DNA from 2 places in the Bacillus sp. CGMCC 1.60114 genome. Region 1 is predicted to be linked to the other one. Evidence: a T-box and tRNA genes for the amino acid it is inferred to sense, from the RefSeq annotation. Region 1 holds a T-box; the other holds one or more tRNA genes.
What was found. The T-box of region 1 lies ahead of ileS (isoleucine--tRNA ligase). A T-box ahead of a tRNA ligase gene usually reads a tRNA of that ligase, here a tRNA-Ile.
Positions count from the first base shown of each region.

Region 1 (9,202 bases):
TGAAGCAATTTGCTTTGATTGTTTTTGTTGTTTTTGTTGTTTTTGTTGTTTTTGTTTCAGTTCAGGTAGTACTAAGTTTAAGATTACCCCTACAATTGCTGCAAGAGCCATACCTTCTACTTGGAATGATTGACCGATATGAAGCACAGCACCGCCGATGCCAATTACAAGTATGACTGATGCTATTACTAAGTTTCGTTTATCACCTAAATCTGTTTTCTCATCTACCATCATGCGTAAACCGCTTGATGCGATAACACCGAATAGTAAGATTGAAACTCCGCCCATAACTGGTGTTGGGATGGAATGAATAAGAGCTGAAATTTTACCAATAAATCCGAACATGATTGCAAATATTGCTGATCCAACGAATAAATATACACTGTATGCTCTTGTAATTGCAAGCACCCCTATATTTTCACCGTATGTCGTATTTGGCGGTCCTCCAATGAGTGAAGCAATGAATGTTGCAACTCCATCTCCCATAATAGAGCGGTGTAAGCCTGGCTTTTTAATTAAGTCTTTATTCACAACATTTCCAAGTACAATTTGATGTCCAATATGTTCTGAAACTGTAACGATTGCAACAGGTACCATTACTAATGCTATTTCCCACGAAAATTCTGGTGTATATGTGACGAACGGTACTACTAAATCCGGTACAGCAAACCATTTCGCTTCTATTACTGGTTTCAAATCGACTAATCCTTGGAAGTAAGCAAAGATGTAACCGCCTATGATTCCTATTAAAATTGGTATGATGCTCAAGAATCCTCTTCCAAAGATTGTGCAAATAATTGTAATTGCTAATGTTACGAGTGCAACTGAAAAGTGTGTAAAACTATACTTTCCATCTGCGTTATTCATTGCCATGCCTACTGCTACATTCGCAAGTGAAAGCCCAATTACCATAACGACTGGACCTACGACGATTGGTGGTAAAAGTTTCATAATCCAATTAGATCCAGATTTTTTAATCGCAAGTGCAATCAACATGTAAACAAGTCCTGCTAGCATTCCACCCAGCATTGCTGCTCCTGGGCCGCCTGCTGTTTTTACTGTAATAATCGGCGTAATAAATGCAAATGATGACCCAAGGTAAGCTGGAACTTGCCCTTTCGTGATTAACAGGAATGCTAACGTTCCTATTCCGCTCGAAATTAAAGCAACTGCTGGGCTTAGTCCAGTTAAAAATGGAACAAGCACCGTTGCTCCGAACATAGCAAATAAATGTTGTATACTTAGCAATAACCATTTTCCTGGTTTCGGTACTTCATGAATGTCTAACACTGGCTTTTGTTCCATTATTATATCCTCCTCCAATGTTGAAAGCTTGCAATAAAAAAACTCTTTGTGCCCTATGCACAAAGAGTCCTATACTTTCATATGTCAAATTAGACATATGAAAGCCAAGACCCTTTGGCAGCCTCACAGGACTACATTTAAAAGGGCTTTATTTTTCGTATATGCTTACTCGATCTTGTTCATCTGTTTCTTGAAGGTCTACTTCAATACGTTCTTCGCTTGATGTTGGAATATTTTTTCCTACATAATCCGCGCGAATCGGTAATTCACGATGACCTCTATCTACAAGAACAGCTAGCTGAATTTGTGATGGTCTACCGATATCCATTAATGCATCCATGGCAGCTCTCACTGTTCTTCCTGTATATAATACGTCATCAACGAGGATAACTTTTTTATTTGTAATGTCAACAGGAATATCTGAACCTTTTACAAGCGGTTCTTTATCTTTAGATTGCAGCGTCAAATCATCACGATATAATGTAATGTCTAATTCACCAACTGCCATTTCTTTTCCTTCAATTTGACTAATTCGTTCTGCTAAGCGCTGTGCGATAAAAATACCACGCGTTTTAATCCCAACTAGAACACAATTTTCAACACCCTTATTACGTTCTACAATTTCGTGACTAATGCGTGTTAAAGCGCGGCGAATCATTTGATCATCTAGGACCACTGCTTTTTCATTCACGTTCTTCACCTCCAGGCTTTTTTCTTGCATGAGAGGAATGGTAAAAAAAAATCCTCTCGTCGTGTGCGAGAGGATTTTTTGAAAAAGGGTATACGTACCCTACGTATTTCAAACCGTTACCTTCTCAACCTCACGGGGCTGTGTTAAAGGACTTATTCAACTGCTGTTATTATTGCAGTTTTTATAACGATTGTCAATATTATTTTCGCAATTCATCCAAAAGATCTGCAAAAATTTGTGGAATTGGTGCTTCAAATTCTAAATATTCACCTGTGCGCGGGTGAACGAAACCTAAAATACCTGCATGTAATGCTTGACCATTTATATCAAATGTTTTCTTTGGACCATATTTCGGGTCACCTGCAAGTGGGTACCCAATATATTTCATATGTACACGAATTTGATGCGTACGACCTGTTTCCAGTTGACATTCCACATGAGTGAAATTATTAAAACGTTCTAATACACGGAAATGAGTTACAGCATGTTTTCCACTTTCCTCAACAGTCATACTTTGACGGTCTTGTTTATCACGTCCAATTGGCGCATCAACCGTTCCTTTATCATGCGGAATAACACCATGAACAATCGCTTGATAGCGTCTTGTTACTGTTTTTGCCACAAGCTGATTTACAAGTGCTTCATGTGCCATATCATTTTTTGCCACCATCAATAATCCAGACGTATCTTTATCAATGCGGTGCACAATTCCTGGGCGCATTACACCATTAATACCCGATAAATCTTTACAGTGATACATTAAACCGTTTACTAGCGTACTACTCGTATGCCCTGGCGCAGGGTGTACAACCATGCCACGCGGTTTGTTTACGACAAGTACGTCACTATCCTCATAATAAATATCTAAATTCATATCTTCTGGAAGAATATCTAATGATTCTGGTTCTGGAATGGTAACTATAATTTCATCATTTGTTTTTACTTTATAGTTCCCTTTGATGTCCTTTCCGTTTACGGTTACAACACCATCTTTAATCCATTGTTGCACTTGTGAACGAGACCATTCATTATTCACCCCTGCAACAAATTTATCAATCCGTTCATTTTTTTGCTCTTCTGTAACTGTTACTTGTACTACTTCGCTCATTATTTACTCCTTTGTTTTCTTTCCTTCTAGTAATGTTTGAATAATAATTAACGTAACACCAACACATAATGCCGAATCTGCAACGTTAAATACCGGGAAGTTGTATGAGAAAATATACGTATGAATAAAATCAACAACTTCTTGTCGGAATACACGATCAATAAAATTACCAATTGCTCCGCCTAGAATAAGTCCAAGCGAAATACCGAGAAGCTTGTCTGTCTTTGCATATTTTTTCATATAAAATATAATAAAAATAACAAAGATGACGGTGATAACATAGAAGAACCACATTCTATTTTCTAAAATGCCCCATGCAGCGCCACGGTTACGGTGAGACGTTATATACAGCACATTATCAATAATCGGAATACTCTCACCTAGATTCATTTCCTTCACGATAATCCATTTTGATACTTGATCAATGGCAATTACAAATAATGCTATCAAATAATATATCATTTTCGTTTCCCCCACAATGACAGTGTACCTCAAAATTTTAGCATAGCTGCTATGTTTTCACAATGAAGCATCGTAAGGAAGCATAAAATAAAATGAATTAGGTAATATAATATTGTTGTCTTTAAATTGTTTTTACTTTCTCATAAAAACATTCATGAACTGTACGTGCTGTTGGCATACCTTTTAATTGTCTAAGCGTCATTCTTTGCCCTGTTTCTTCACAAATTCCATACATGCCTATTTCCATTTTCCAAAGTGCTCGCTCCACATCTTTTAAATCTTCTCTCATATCATGCAATAATAATTTATTTTTCCCATCAGTATTAGCTATACCTAGAAATTCCTGTCCAAATTCTACATCATACGCATACATCTCTTCTTTTGCTAATCGCTCCTGTAGTTCTCGTTGCATCAATTGTAGCTCTTCTTGAATCTCCATGTATGTGTCAGTCACAAGTGTGTCCCTCCCGGCTGGAATGTACCGTTAGTTTATCCGAAAAGCACACGATTACCGCACACACATTTTTCCTTCCAAGGAAGAAAAAATCGACTGCATATAAGGCAGTCGATTTTCCTCATTTCTTTATTTTACATAATGTTCTTTTACAACTTCTCCGCAGCGTTCACATAATGTTGGATGTTCTGCATTACTTCCTACTGTTTCAGACACAACCCAGCAACGTTCGCACGTTTCACCAGTTGCTTGTGCTACAACGACAGCTGTATGTTCATATTTCGGTGCATCAACTGGCGCTTCTTCCATCGTTCCACCAAGTTTATACTCAGAAACAATAAACAACTGTTTTAAATCTTCACTAATAGACTCTAACATTTGTTTCATTTCTGCAGTTGGGAATAGGGTAATGCTCGCATTTAACGATTTACCAATTACTTTCTCATTACGCGCCACTTCTAACGCTTTTAATACATCATCGCGAAGTGTCATAAATGCATCCCATTTTACTTTTAACTCTTCAGCACCTTCTACTTCTACAGCTTCCGGCATATCAGTTAACTGAACGCTTTCTTCTACTACACCAGGAACATATGGCCATACTTCATCCGCTGTATGAGGTAAAATTGGCGTTACAAGTTTTGTTAACGCAACAAGAACATCATACAATACCGTTTGAATTGCACGGCGATCGTGATTATTTTCTGCTTCGATATATAAAATATCTTTTGCAAAATCTAAATAGAATGAACTTAAATCAATTGTACAGAAGTTATGAATTGCATGATATACAGCAGCAAATTCATACGTTTCATAAGCCTCTTTTACTTTTGTAATTAAGTCATTTAATTTCACTAACATGTAGCGGTCTACTTCACGAAGTTCAGCTTTTGCTACTGCATCTTGACTTGGATTAAAGTCAGCTAAGTTTCCTAATAAGAAACGGAATGTATTACGGATTTTACGATATACTTCTGCTACTTGTTTTAAAATATCATCTGAAATACGTACATCAGATTGATAATCAACAGAAGATACCCACAGACGTAAAATATCTCCACCTAATTGATCCATGATTTTCTTCGGTACAACAATATTCCCGATAGATTTACTCATTTTACGACCTTCACCGTCTAGTACGAACCCATGACTTAAAACACCTTTATATGGTGCTTTACCTGTTACTGCAACTGCTGTTGATAACGAAGAGTTAAACCAGCCACGATATTGATCAGATCCCTCTAAGTACAAATCAGCTGGACGTTGTAAGTCCTCGCGCTCTTCTAGGACAGCTTGATGAGAAGAACCTGAATCAAACCATACGTCCATAATGTCTGTTTCTTTACGGAACTCACCATTTGGACTAGATGGATGTGTAAATCCTTCTGGTAATAAATCTTTCGCTTCACGTTCAAACCATACGTTAGAACCGTTCTCACGGAATAGATCTGCTACGTGATTGATTGTTTCATCTGTAATAATTGGATCGCCATTCTCTGCATAGAAGACAGGAATTGGTACACCCCACGCACGTTGACGAGAAATACACCAGTCACCACGGTCACGAACCATATTATGAAGACGTGTTTCACCCCATGCTGGTACCCATTTCGTTTCTTCAACAGCTTGTAATAACTCCTTGCGGAATGCTTCAATAGATGCAAACCACTGTGCAGTTGCACGGAAAATAATTGGTTGTTTCGTTCTCCAGTCATGCGGATAAGAATGCGTAATAAATGTTAATTTTAATAACGCACCAACCTCTTCTAATTTTTCTGTAATTGGTTTATTTGCCTTATCATAAAATAGTCCTTCAAATCCAGGTGCTTCACTTGTTAGTACACCTTTATCATCAACTGGGCAAAGAACTTCTAAGCCATATTGTTTCCCAACAAGGAAGTCATCTTCCCCGTGCCCTGGTGCTGTATGTACACAACCTGTACCAGCATCTGTTGTAACATGTTCACCAAGCATAACTAAAGAATCACGGTCATAGAATGGATGCTTAGCCACTGTATACTCAAGCTCGCTACCTTTTACTGTTTTAACAACTTCTGTGTTTTCCCACTCTAATGTTTTTGAAACTGTTTCGAGTAGCTCAGAAGCAATGATATATTTTGCATCATCTACTTTTACGATGCTGTATTCAAGTTCTGGATGAACAGAAATACCTAAGTTAGCTGGCAATGTCCAAGGTGTTGTTGTCCAAATAATGAACTTCTCGTCACCTTCTAAAACATTTTTTCCATCTTTTACAGGGAATGCTACGTAAATAGATGCAGATTTTTTATCTTTATATTCAATTTCCGCTTCTGCTAATGCAGATTCACTTGTCGGAGACCAGTAAACAGGTTTTTGACCTTTATAAATGTAGCCCTTTTTCGCCATTTCACCAAATACTTTAATTTGTTGTGCTTCGTACGCTGGCTTTAATGTAATGTATGGGTTATCCCAATCACCTCGTACACCTAAACGTTTAAATTGTTCACGCTGACGGCTTACTTGCTCGTATGCGTATTCTTCACAAAGTTTACGGAACTCAGCAACTGTCATTTCTTTACGCTTAACGCCTTTATTTGTTAAAGCTTGCTCGATTGGTAATCCATGCGTATCCCAACCTGGTACATATGGTGCTGAAAAACCATTCATTGATTTATAGCGTACAATAAAATCTTTTAACACTTTATTTAACGCGTGTCCCATATGAATGTCACCATTCGCATATGGAGGTCCATCATGTAGTACGAATAGCGGACGTCCCTTTGTACGTTCTTGTACTTTTTCATAAATATTCATTTCCGCCCATTTTTCTTGCATTACAGGCTCACGTTTCGGTAAATTTCCACGCATTGGAAATTCAGTTTTTGGCATTAATAATGTATCTTTGTAATCCATGCTTAATTCCTCCTTAAATATACAAAAAAAGACATTTTTTCTAAATAAACGGAATAAAAAAGAGACCTTCTCATCCCAAAAAAGGGACGAGAAGGTCTCCCGCGGTACCACCCTAGTAGACTACTACATATAGCAATCCTCTTTATATTCTTAACGCGAATACACGCCTCTGCTTACTTTGTTGTTCAGCGAGGAACTCCAGGGTGATATTCCCATTCTCTCCTTATCCTGAGCTTCCACCGTCCTCAGTTCGCTATATAAGGTATGAAAAAAGTACTTATCCCTATCTTCGTTTTTCTAAAAATTTATGTTGTATAGAATTATATGTAATAATAAGAAAAACGTCAAGCTTACACTGTTTCTTCTTTCTTAAGAAGCTCATCTACTTCTTCTTCTAACTCGATTAGCTTGTCCCAATCATCATTGTTTAGCATTTCAAGCTGTGCTTCTATTAGCATACGGAAACGTGTACGGAACACTTTCGCTTGCTTTTTCAATTCTTCAATATCAAATGCCACTTTTCTTGATTTTACTAACGCTTCGTTAATAATACGGTCCGCATTTTTCTCTGCTTCACGAACAATTAACTTCGCTTCTTTTTGTGCATTACGCTTAACTTCTTCTGCTGCTTCTTGCGCTACAACAATAGATTTATTTAATGTATCTTCAATATTAGAGAAATGTTCTAATTTCCCTTCTAGTTGTGCGACTTTTTCTTCTAACGCCTTTTTTTCACGAATCACTAATTCATAATCTTTGATGACTTGATCAAGAAATTCATTTACTTGATCCTCATCGTAGCCGCGAAAGCCACGACTAAATTCTTTATTATGAATATCTAACGGTGTTAACGGCACAAACGCCACCTCCAAGTAGGTTATCTAAAATTTCCTTTTTAATTATATCTTTTCTTCGACAAAATGGGAGATTTTCCTTCTAAAAAAAGAAATCATTTTAAGATTCCATACAAAATTCTCCATTTATCGCGTTTTGTTTTTCCATCAACAGTGAGTAATTTACTCCTGCCATAACCTCTAACAGAAAATACATCTCCCGGAAAGCAGTCATAAGCAGATTGCTCAACTACTTTCCAATTCACTTTCACAAGACCATTTTTGATAAACGGCTGTGTTTTCTGACGAGATATATGAAACATTTCTGCTATTAGTACATCTAATCGAAGCGACGAAACAGTTCCCGATTTCTCGTCCCACTGTTCTTGTATATGTAATACGTTTTCAGATAACACAGGTGCTAAAGACACTTTTGTTCTTCCAATTGATTGTAAATTCATTTTTATATACGAAACAACTTCTTTTGCAACTACAATTTGGGCACGATTTTCTTGGAGCCAAATATCTCCGCATTTATGTCTCTTTAATCCAAGAGACATAAATGCCCCCAATATTTGACGATGTTCCAGCGTGTAAAATTTAGAAGGATAGTCAATTTCTAATACTTCTACTTGAAACTCTTCTTCATTCGGCATAAGATAATTTGGATAAATTAACGCTCGTTTTCTTTCTGCATTAGGAGTAGCTCCATAAAGTTGAAACATAGCATCTCCTTGATGTCCAACAATCATAGAAACAATCTGTTGTTCACGCGGGTCAAGAAAATCAGTCAGTTTCACTTGATGATATTCTTCTGCCGCTTGCTTCCATTCTAACACTTTATCAACGAAAACCGTTTCTTCAGGTCTAAAATGTTCATAGATGCTCATGTATACATCCTCTTACCTCACAAAAAATTCAAATACACGGATCAATCCTGAACTAGCTAAGCGTAGTACAATGATTGCTACGATTGGAGAAATATCAATTACTCCAATCGGTGGGATAAACCTCCGGAATGGTTCTAAATATGGCTCACAAATACGGGCAAGGAAATCACCAAACGTCGACTCTCTTGCTCCCGGAACCCAAGATAGTAGGATATAGATAATAAGCGCCCAGGAATAAATTTGTATTACATAGAGCAATATTTGTAAAATCATTGTCATGGCGTATTACCACCTCTTTATATTTGTATCTTCCTCTTCACCGAACAATTCAGAAATTGCTCCAACAATGTCTACATTATCAGGTGTACATATAAATGTTTTTGGACCTAATTTTTGAATGTCCCCGCCTATTGCATATACAGTTCCGCTTAGAAAATCAACGATACGTAATGCTTGATCTGTAGACATGCGCTGTAAATTAATCACAACCGCACGGCGACCTTTTAAATGATCAGCAATACCCTGTGCCTCTGAATACGTACGTGGCTCTAATAAAACAACTTT
Region 1 is NZ_JBHTHG010000117.1:238,788-247,989, reverse strand. It holds gene uraA (uracil permease) at 1-1,305, opposite strand, end outside; gene pyrR (bifunctional pyrimidine operon transcriptional regulator/uracil phosphoribosyltransferase) at 1,454-1,996, opposite strand; gene ACFQZ1_RS19840 (RluA family pseudouridine synthase) at 2,196-3,104, opposite strand; gene lspA (signal peptidase II) at 3,108-3,566, opposite strand; gene ACFQZ1_RS19830 (TraR/DksA C4-type zinc finger protein) at 3,688-4,020, opposite strand; gene ileS (isoleucine--tRNA ligase) at 4,150-6,915, opposite strand; T-box leader at 6,995-7,214, opposite strand; gene divIVA (septum site-determining protein DivIVA) at 7,266-7,772, opposite strand; gene ACFQZ1_RS19815 (YlmH family RNA-binding protein) at 7,865-8,638, opposite strand; gene ACFQZ1_RS19810 (YggT family protein) at 8,651-8,917, opposite strand; gene ACFQZ1_RS19805 (cell division protein SepF) at 8,924-9,202, opposite strand, start outside.

Region 2 (9,202 bases), on a different contig from region 1:
GGAGGATTAGCTCAGCTGGGAGAGCACCTGCCTTACAAGCAGGGGGTCGGCGGTTCGATCCCGTCATCCTCCACCATATAAATGCCGGCTTAGCTCAATTGGTAGAGCAACTGACTTGTAATCAGTAGGTTGGGGGTTCAAGTCCTCTAGCCGGCACCAGGATTATGGCGGCTGTGGCGAAGTGGTTAACGCATCGGATTGTGGCTCCGACACTCGTGGGTTCGATTCCCATCAGTCGCCCCATTTTTAAAAAATAATATGCGGGTGTGGCGGAATTGGCAGACGCACCAGACTTAGGATCTGGCGCCTTTGGCGTGGGGGTTCGACTCCCTTCACCCGCACTTTTAATTGAATAAGTCATATATGTCTTGCGGAAGTAGTTCAGTGGTAGAATACAACCTTGCCAAGGTTGGGGTCGCGGGTTCGAATCCCGTCTTCCGCTCCAATTTTCAATATGACATGCCGGGGTGGCGGAACAGGCAGACGCACAGGACTTAAAATCCTGCGGTGGGTGACCACCGTGCGGGTTCGACCCCCGCCCTCGGCACCATATGCGCCCGTAGCTCAATTGGATAGAGCGTTTGACTACGGATCAAAAGGTTAGGGGTTCGAGTCCTCTCGGGCGCGCTTATTAACGGGAAGTGGCTCAGCTTGGTAGAGCACCTGGTTTGGGACCAGGGGGTCGCAGGTTCGAATCCTGTCTTCCCGATAGTTTTAAAATCTTGGGGCCTTAGCTCAGCTGGGAGAGCGCCTGCCTTGCACGCAGGAGGTCAGCGGTTCGATCCCGCTAGGCTCCACTTATATATCTTTTATGGCGGTGTAGCTCAGCTGGCTAGAGCGTACGGTTCATACCCGTGAGGTCGGGGGTTCGATCCCCTCCGCCGCTACCATAAAGGACCTTTAGCTCAGCTGGTTAGAGCAGACGGCTCATAACCGTCCGGTCGTAGGTTCGAGTCCTACAAGGTCCACCACTCAAGTTTTATATATATGGAGGTATACCCAAGTCTGGCTGAAGGGATCGGTCTTGAAAACCGACAGGCGGCGAGAGTCGCGCGGGGGTTCGAATCCCTCTACCTCCTCCATTTTTTAAAAAAAATATTATATCGTCGCGGGGTGGAGCAGTCTGGTAGCTCGTCGGGCTCATAACCCGAAGGTCGCAGGTTCAAATCCTGTCCCCGCAACCAATGGTCCCGTGGTGTAGTGGTTAACATGCCTGCCTGTCACGCAGGAGATCGCCGGTTCGACCCCGGTCGGGACCGCCATTTACATAAAGGCTCGGTAGCTCAGTCGGTAGAGCAGAGGACTGAAAATCCTCGTGTCGGCGGTTCGATTCCGTCCCGAGCCACCATTTTGAAATATGCAAGCCGGCTTAGCTCAATTGGTAGAGCAACTGACTTGTAATCAGTAGGTTGGGGGTTCAAGTCCTCTAGCCGGCACCATTTCAAAATGAGCCATTAGCTCAGTTGGTAGAGCATCTGACTTTTAATCAGAGGGTCGAAGGTTCGAGTCCTTCATGGCTCACCATTTTTATGCGGGTGTAGTTTAGTGGTAAAACAAGAGCCTTCCAAGCTCTGGTCGAGAGTTCGATTCTCTTCACCCGCTTTTTTTATGGGCCTATAGCTCAGCTGGTTAGAGCGCACGCCTGATAAGCGTGAGGTCGATGGTTCGAGTCCATTTAGGCCCACCATATTCCGCAGTAGCTCAGTGGTAGAGCTATCGGCTGTTAACCGATCGGTCGTAGGTTCGAGTCCTACCTGCGGAGCCATATAATATAGAGAAGTACCCAAGTGGCTCAAGGGGCTCCCCTGCTAAGGGAGTAGATCGCTTACGCGGTGCGAGGGTTCGAATCCCTTCTTCTCTGCCAGAAATTGGCCCGTTGGTCAAGTGGTTAAGACACCGCCCTTTCACGGCGGTAACACGGGTTCGAATCCCGTACGGGTCATATTAAAAGAGATAGCATATTATGCTATCTCTTTTTTTTATGTTGTTGAAACTCTTCCATTCTATAATTCTATGATTTAGCAGCTACTTGTAGTTCCCACATCAAAATTAAAATTCAAGCAATTATTAAACAACCACAAAAAACATTAGTAATCTTTCCTAAAAAGTCTCCAAACAAATATTTGTTGAATTCTGGCGCAGAATACACTTGAATGCTCCGTGCAAGAAATACAATCTTTGTGTTGATATATAGGAATGTTGGTTACCTCGTGTACCAATTTTAAGTGCGATTGCAAAGCCCCTTCCTACAACTGTATCAATGTAAGTGATAGTTCTTTTTTGACTCTTCCATTGTTGTTCACCCATTGCAACTACCTTTTTTCCAAACATATATGCTCGATCATGAGTAAGTGGGCATATGACGACTGTTAAGTGTAATGTTAAAGTTTTATGATTGTTTTTGGTTTATTTATGATATTTATGATTGTTTTTGAATGATTTTGATTGATTTTTGAAAGGGTTTTCGTTATGATGAATGTAAGAAGGAGGTGGCGGCATGTTAACACCTGAGCGTCACCAAATTATTTTGGATTTGGTGAAAAATAAAGGAATTGTAAAGCTTCAAGAGTTAGTTGCTGCAACTAACTCATCGGAATCGACGATTCGAAGAGATTTGATTTATTTAGAAGAGAAAAACTATATAAAGCGTGTTCATGGCGGAGCTTCACCGTTACAATCAAAAGGAAAAGAACCGAGTATGAATGAAAAATCCTTCAAAAATCTTCAGGAAAAAAAGTCGATTGGTCAATATGCAGCATCTCTTGTGGAAGACGGGCATTGTATTTATTTAGATGCCGGAAGTACGACGTTTGAAATGATTCCATTTTTGGAGGGAAAAGATATAACTGTCGTGACAAATGGACTTATGCATATTGAGGCATTGTTTCAAGCCAATATTCGGGCTTATTTACTTGGTGGCATGATGAAAAGCAATACAAGAGCGTTAATTGGAAGCGCTGCCCTTGAAAGCTTACTTCGCTATCGATTCGATTTTTGTTTTTTAGGGGCAAATGCTGTTCATCCTGTTTACGGTTATACAACGCCAGACCCTGAGGAAGCTTTGCTGAAGAAAACAGCTCTGCAACTTTCTAACTCGTGTTATGTTCTGGCGGATGGCAGTAAATTTTCAGAGATATCATTTGCGAAAATTGAAGAGCTCGAAGCAGCAAATATTATTGCAACTAATATTGGAGAGAACGAAGTAGCTCCTTATGCTAAAAAAACATTAATAAAGGTCGTGACAGTATGATTTACACTGTAACATTGAATCCTTCTGTAGATTATGTAGTGCAAGTAAATAATTTTGCACTACATTCGCTAAATCGCATGGAAAAAGAAGTGAAGTATCCAGGCGGAAAAGGAATTAATGTATCCCGTGTTCTAAAAAGAATTGATGTTTCTTCAAAAGCGCTTGGATTCATAGGGGGATTTACTGGTCGCTTTATTCAAGAAAAATTAGAAGAAGAGGGTATTGCAACCGATTTTATTGAAGTAGATGGTGATTCGCGGATTAACATTAAATTGAAAACAGGACAAGAAACTGAAATAAATGGAAGAGGTCCTGTTATTTTAAGTGAACAATTAGAACGTTTAATACAGCAAGTAGGCAATTTACAAGAAGGTGATGTTCTATTATTGGCAGGCAGTATTCCACCGTCTTTACCAGAATCGTTATATAAAGAAATCACAAAGGAATGCAGTGCGCGCGGCGTGAAAGTAGCTGTTGATGCGAGCGGAAAGGCATTGATTGATGTTGTAAAGCACCGTCCATTCTTTATAAAGCCAAACCATCACGAGTTAGGCGAACTATTTGATGTAGAAATTCAAAGTATTCAAGATGCGGCATTATACGGTAAGAAGCTTCTTGAAATGGGCGCAGAGCATGTTGTTGTATCAATGGCTGGGGATGGTGCACTCTTTCTTGCGAAGGAGCATGCATATTTTGCTAATGTGCCGAAAGGGCAAGTTGTAAATTCTGTTGGAGCTGGTGATTCGCTTGTGGCCGGTTTTCTAGGAACATATGAAAAAACTGGAGATTTAAAAGAAGCATTTCGATTTGGCGTTGCTACTGGAAGCGCAACAGCATTTTCTTCTGATCTTGCTGAAAAAGAAAAAATTGAGGAACTATTGTTGCAAGTAGAAGTACAATCTTTATCCTACATTAACGGGCAGTAAGCCACCCATCTTAAGATTGAGAGCGAAGCGAAGAAGATAGGGGAAATGAAGAAAATCTTCACGGATGGAAGTTTCACTTTATAGGAGAGAAGGATCTATATGAAAATTACAGAATTACTAAAAAAAGACACAATTCTTCTACAATTACAAACATCTTCTAAGCAAGAAACGATTGATGAAATGGTAAGTAAGCTTGCACAAGCAGGCCGATTACATGATGAGATTCAATTTAAAGAGGCAATTTTAACTCGTGAAGCACAAAGTACTACTGGCATTGGAGAAGGGATTGCAATTCCTCATGCAAAAACGGCTGCGGTTAAGACACCTGCTATTTGTTTTGCGAAATCAGATAGCGGTATAGACTATGAATCTCTCGATGGTCAACCAGCTCATTTATTCTTTATGATTGCAGCAAGTGAAGGAGCAAATAATGCTCATTTGGAAACTCTTTCTCGCTTATCTACATTACTTATGGATGCGGAATTTCGCGGGAAACTTATGAAAGCGCAAACAGAAGACGAGCTACTGCACCTTATTGATGCGAAAGAGAAAGAAGTTAATAAAGAAGAAAATACTGTACAGTCAAGTTCAAAGGGGAAAATTTTAGCAGTTACTGCTTGTCCTACAGGAATTGCTCATACGTATATGGCAGCAGATGCTTTAAAATCAAAAGCAAAGGAAATGGGTGTTGATATAAAAGTAGAAACAAATGGTTCTACAGGAGTAAAAAATGAATTGACTGCAGAAGAGATTCATGATGCAGTGGCAATTATTATTGCTGCAGATAAACAAGTTGAGATGGATCGTTTTAAAGGAAAGCATGTTATTGAGGTACCAGTTGCAGCTGGAATTCGTAAATCTGAGGAACTTATTAACCGTGCGCTTAAACAGGATGGACCTATCTATCAAGGAACAGGGGAAACTGTAAAGGGCGAAGTAAAAGAAAAACGCACAGGATTTTATAAGCATTTAATGAATGGTGTATCCAACATGCTTCCATTCGTTGTTGGTGGCGGGATTTTAATCGCACTGGCATTCGCTTTTGGCGGCATTCATGCAAAAGGGCCGATTGCTTCTACATTAATGGCAATTGGTGGCGGAAACGGAGCATTTTTCTTTATCGTTCCAGTATTAGCAGGATTTATTGCAAGTAGTATCGCAGATCGGCCTGGTTTTGCACCTGGTATGGTTGGAGGTTATTTAGCAGCACAAGCTGGGGCTGGATTTCTCGGTGGTTTAATCGCAGGATTTCTGGCAGGTTATGTGATCGTTCTCTTGAAAAAAGCTTTTCAAGTATTACCGGCACAACTTGAAGGAATTAAACCTGTTCTTTTGTATCCGTTGTTTGGTATTATGATTACTGGTTTGATTATGATTCTTGTTGTAAATGATCCTGTAGTAGCAATGAATAAAGGTTTAACACATTGGTTAAATGGATTAAGCGGAGGAAATGCTATTTTATTAGGTATCATTCTTGGTGGTATGATGGCCGTGGATATGGGAGGGCCTATCAACAAAGCTGCCTTTACATTCGGATTAGCGGCAATTGCTGCACATAATTTCGGACCGCATGCTGCAGTTATGGCTGGCGGTATGGTTCCGCCGCTTGGAGTTGCATTAGCAACAACTTTCTTTAAAGGAAAATTTACAGAGGCAGAGCGCAAATCTGGTATTACAAATTATATTATGGGTCTTTCTTTTATTACAGAGGGTGCTATTCCATTTGCAGCAGCTGATCCATTACGTGTAATTGTAAGCTGTGTTATAGGGTCTGCGATTGCAGGTGCTCTGACTATGGGGTTTCATATTACTCTTCCTGCACCGCACGGTGGCTTGTTCGTTATCCCTCTTGTGAATAAACCGATACTTTATTTATTAGCTATCGTAATAGGAGCAGTTGTAACAGCAGTTATGCTTGGGATTTGGAAAAAGCCTGTAAATAAATAAGAAAAGCGGTCAATTTTTGACCGCTTTTTTTACATTGTTAAAAAAAGAATGTGCCTAAAAAATATCGAAATGTTGTTTTTAGAGTTCTTTCTTCATAGTACGGATAAGAATCCTTATTTTTCTTTTTATCAAGCATACTTAACAAATATGAAGGAAAACAGTATGTGAATTTAGAATATGTATATGGTAGATTGAAATGGATTCCACATGTACCGTTATAACTTTATCCTATCTGTGAAAAAGTTCACAAATAGGCCATAAATTGTGAATGTATTCACAAAGAAACGTGCTACAATATGTGTGTAAGGAAGTTAAACAATATAAAATCAGTATTTTAATTATTTACTTAAATGACAATGATAATAATGAAATGAAAGATAGAGAGGGGATTTTACCATGAAAAAAGGTATTAATCGCGTAGTATTAGTAGGAACAGGAGCTGTAGGTTGCAGCTATGCATATTCTATGATTAACCAAGGTGTAGCTGAAGAGTTTGTTCTTGTTGACGTAAACGAAGCAAAAGCAGAAGGGGAAGCAATGGATTTAAGCCATGCTGTTCCATTTGCTCCAGCTCCAACAAAGGTTTGGAAAGGTAGTTATGCAGATTGTAAAGATGCAGATCTTGTTGTTATTACTGCTGGATTGCCACAAAAGCCAGGTGAAACTCGCTTAGATTTAGTTGAGAAGAACACAAAAATCTTTAAACAAATCGTTCGCGGCATCATGGATAGCGGATTTGATGGTATCTTCTTAATCGCAACTAACCCAGTTGATATTTTAACTTATGTAACTTGGAAAGAATCTGGATTACCAAAAGAACGTGTAATTGGTTCTGGTACAACTTTAGACTCTGCTCGTTTCCGTTACATGTTAGGTGAATATTTAAATGTGGATCCACGTAACGTTCACGCATATATTATTGGTGAACATGGTGACACAGAGCTTCCAGTATGGAGCCATACAACTGTTGGTGTACAAAAACTAGAAACAATTTTAGCAAACAATGAAAAGTACAATCAAAGCGATTTAGATGAAATCTTTGTGAATGTACGAGATGCTGCTTATCATATTATTCAACGCAAAGGTGCAACTTACTATGGTATCGGTATGTCACTATTACGTGTAACTAAAGCGATTTTAAACAATGAAAACAGCGTATTGACAGTATCTGCATACCTTGAAGGACAATACGGACAACAAGATGTTTACGTAGGTGTTCCAGCAGTTATCAACCGTCAAGGTATTCGAGAAGTTGTAGAGCTTGAATTGAACGCAGAAGAAGAATTGAAATTTGATCATTCTGTAAAAGTGCTAAAAGAAACTATGGCACCAGTACTATAATCCAAATTGTATATAACCCTTTCCGGCAAGCCCCTGTACATCCCCCTTTTGCCGGAAAGGGTTTTTTTATATTTTACTTTAAGTAGACAGTAATAACAGAATAACTGTAAACTCCTCCCTCTTTTTTACTTTAAAAATTATTCTAAAATAAAACGCTTACAAGGAATATTCGTCAAAATTCGATATTTTCAGCTGAAATTTACGGAATTACCATGAATTTCCGCGAAAAAAACGTATGTTTTTTTAGAAAATCGCAAGGATATTTCTATTTACCGAAGAATAGTAATAACATATTAAAAATTCTGTCATCTTGTGAGGTGAACATAGTGATTGTAACAAATTGTAATGAGGAAAACATGCTATTGTTTCATAAAGAGAAATTTTACAATAGCTACGAAATACTTGGGGCTCATCTAACTAAGGAAGATGGGGTGCAAGGAACACGCTTTTCCGTATGGGCTCCTCATGCACAAGCTGTGAGTATTGTAGGGGATTTTAATGAATGGAATAATCAAATGCATGAAATGATGCGAGTGACAGAGGAAGGAATTTGGTCTTTATTTATACCAAATGTAGCTCAGCTAGAATTGTACAAATATGCAATCGAAGCCTCAAACGGTCATACAATTTTAAAAGCTGATCCGTATGCAATGTATGCTGAAGTGAGACCAAATACGGCATCCATTGTTTATGATATAAAAGGATATAAATGGAAAGATCAGAAGTGGTTTCAAAAAAAGAAACGAAAACCAATTTACAATGAACCGTTAGCAATTTATGAGCTTCACTTTGGTTCATGGAAAAAGAAAGAAGATGAGTCTTTTTACTCTTACAGAGAAATGGCAGATGAGCTTATTCCGTATGTAGTGGAGCATCAATTTACTCATATTGAAATTATGCCGCTTATTGAACACCCGTATGATCGTTCTTGGGGATATCAAGGGACTGGATATTATGCGCCGACAAGTAGATACGGAACACCGCAGGATTTTATGTATTTTGTCGATGAATGTCACAAATATGGGATCGGTGTCATTTTAGATTGGGTACCAGGGCATTTTTGTAAAGATGCTCATGGTCTTTACTTATTTGATGGAGAACCAACGTATGAATATAGAGATCTTGATGTACAAGAAAATCACGTATGGGGAACTGTGAACTTTGATTTAGGAAAACAAGAAGTACGAAATTTTCTCATTTCGAATGCATTGTTTTGGATGAAGTATTATCATATCGACGGCTTTCGCGTTGATGCGGTTGCTAACATGCTATATTGGGAGCGAAATGGGGGGCAGGAAAGTAATGAACATGCTGTATTATTCCTGCAACAGCTGAATGAAGCAGTATTTGCGGAAGATCCAACTTTCTTAATGACTGCGGAAGATTCAACAGCATGGCCGCTCGTAACTGCACCGACATACGAAGGTGGACTCGGTTTTAATTATAAATGGAATATGGGCTGGATGAATGACATTTTAAAATATATGGAATGTGCACCGGAGTATCGGAAATATATTCATGACAAAGTAACATTTTCACTGCTTTACGCGTATTCTGAGAATTTTATTTTACCGTTATCACATGATGAAGTAGTACACGGGAAAAAGTCGCTATTAAATAAAATGCCGGGTGATTATTGGTCCAAGTTTGCTCAGCTTCGTTTATTGTATGGCTATTTATTTACACATCCAGGTAAGAAGCTGCTTTTTATGGGCGGCGAGTTTGGGCAATATGACGA
Region 2 is NZ_JBHTHG010000108.1:323-9,524, forward strand. It holds tRNA gene ACFQZ1_RS16315 (tRNA-Val) at 1-76, shown strand; tRNA gene ACFQZ1_RS16320 (tRNA-Thr) at 84-159, shown strand; tRNA gene ACFQZ1_RS16325 (tRNA-His) at 168-243, shown strand; tRNA gene ACFQZ1_RS16330 (tRNA-Leu) at 261-341, shown strand; tRNA gene ACFQZ1_RS16335 (tRNA-Gly) at 371-445, shown strand; tRNA gene ACFQZ1_RS16340 (tRNA-Leu) at 462-550, shown strand; tRNA gene ACFQZ1_RS16345 (tRNA-Arg) at 554-627, shown strand; tRNA gene ACFQZ1_RS16350 (tRNA-Pro) at 636-709, shown strand; tRNA gene ACFQZ1_RS16355 (tRNA-Ala) at 725-797, shown strand; tRNA gene ACFQZ1_RS16360 (tRNA-Met) at 814-890, shown strand; tRNA gene ACFQZ1_RS16365 (tRNA-Ile) at 895-971, shown strand; tRNA gene ACFQZ1_RS16370 (tRNA-Ser) at 990-1,082, shown strand; tRNA gene ACFQZ1_RS16375 (tRNA-Met) at 1,108-1,184, shown strand; tRNA gene ACFQZ1_RS16380 (tRNA-Asp) at 1,187-1,262, shown strand; tRNA gene ACFQZ1_RS16385 (tRNA-Phe) at 1,273-1,348, shown strand; tRNA gene ACFQZ1_RS16390 (tRNA-Thr) at 1,364-1,439, shown strand; tRNA gene ACFQZ1_RS16395 (tRNA-Lys) at 1,449-1,524, shown strand; tRNA gene ACFQZ1_RS16400 (tRNA-Gly) at 1,532-1,602, shown strand; tRNA gene ACFQZ1_RS16405 (tRNA-Ile) at 1,611-1,687, shown strand; tRNA gene ACFQZ1_RS16410 (tRNA-Asn) at 1,691-1,765, shown strand; tRNA gene ACFQZ1_RS16415 (tRNA-Ser) at 1,774-1,864, shown strand; tRNA gene ACFQZ1_RS16420 (tRNA-Glu) at 1,871-1,942, shown strand; gene ACFQZ1_RS16425 (DeoR/GlpR family DNA-binding transcription regulator) at 2,498-3,250, shown strand; gene pfkB (1-phosphofructokinase) at 3,247-4,176, shown strand; gene ACFQZ1_RS16435 (PTS fructose transporter subunit IIABC) at 4,276-6,123, shown strand; gene ACFQZ1_RS16440 (L-lactate dehydrogenase) at 6,520-7,464, shown strand; gene glgB (1,4-alpha-glucan branching protein GlgB) at 7,791-9,202, shown strand, end outside.
Region 2: it has a tRNA-Ile gene. The T-box ahead of ileS (isoleucine--tRNA ligase) is inferred to sense a tRNA for this amino acid. The anticodon was not compared.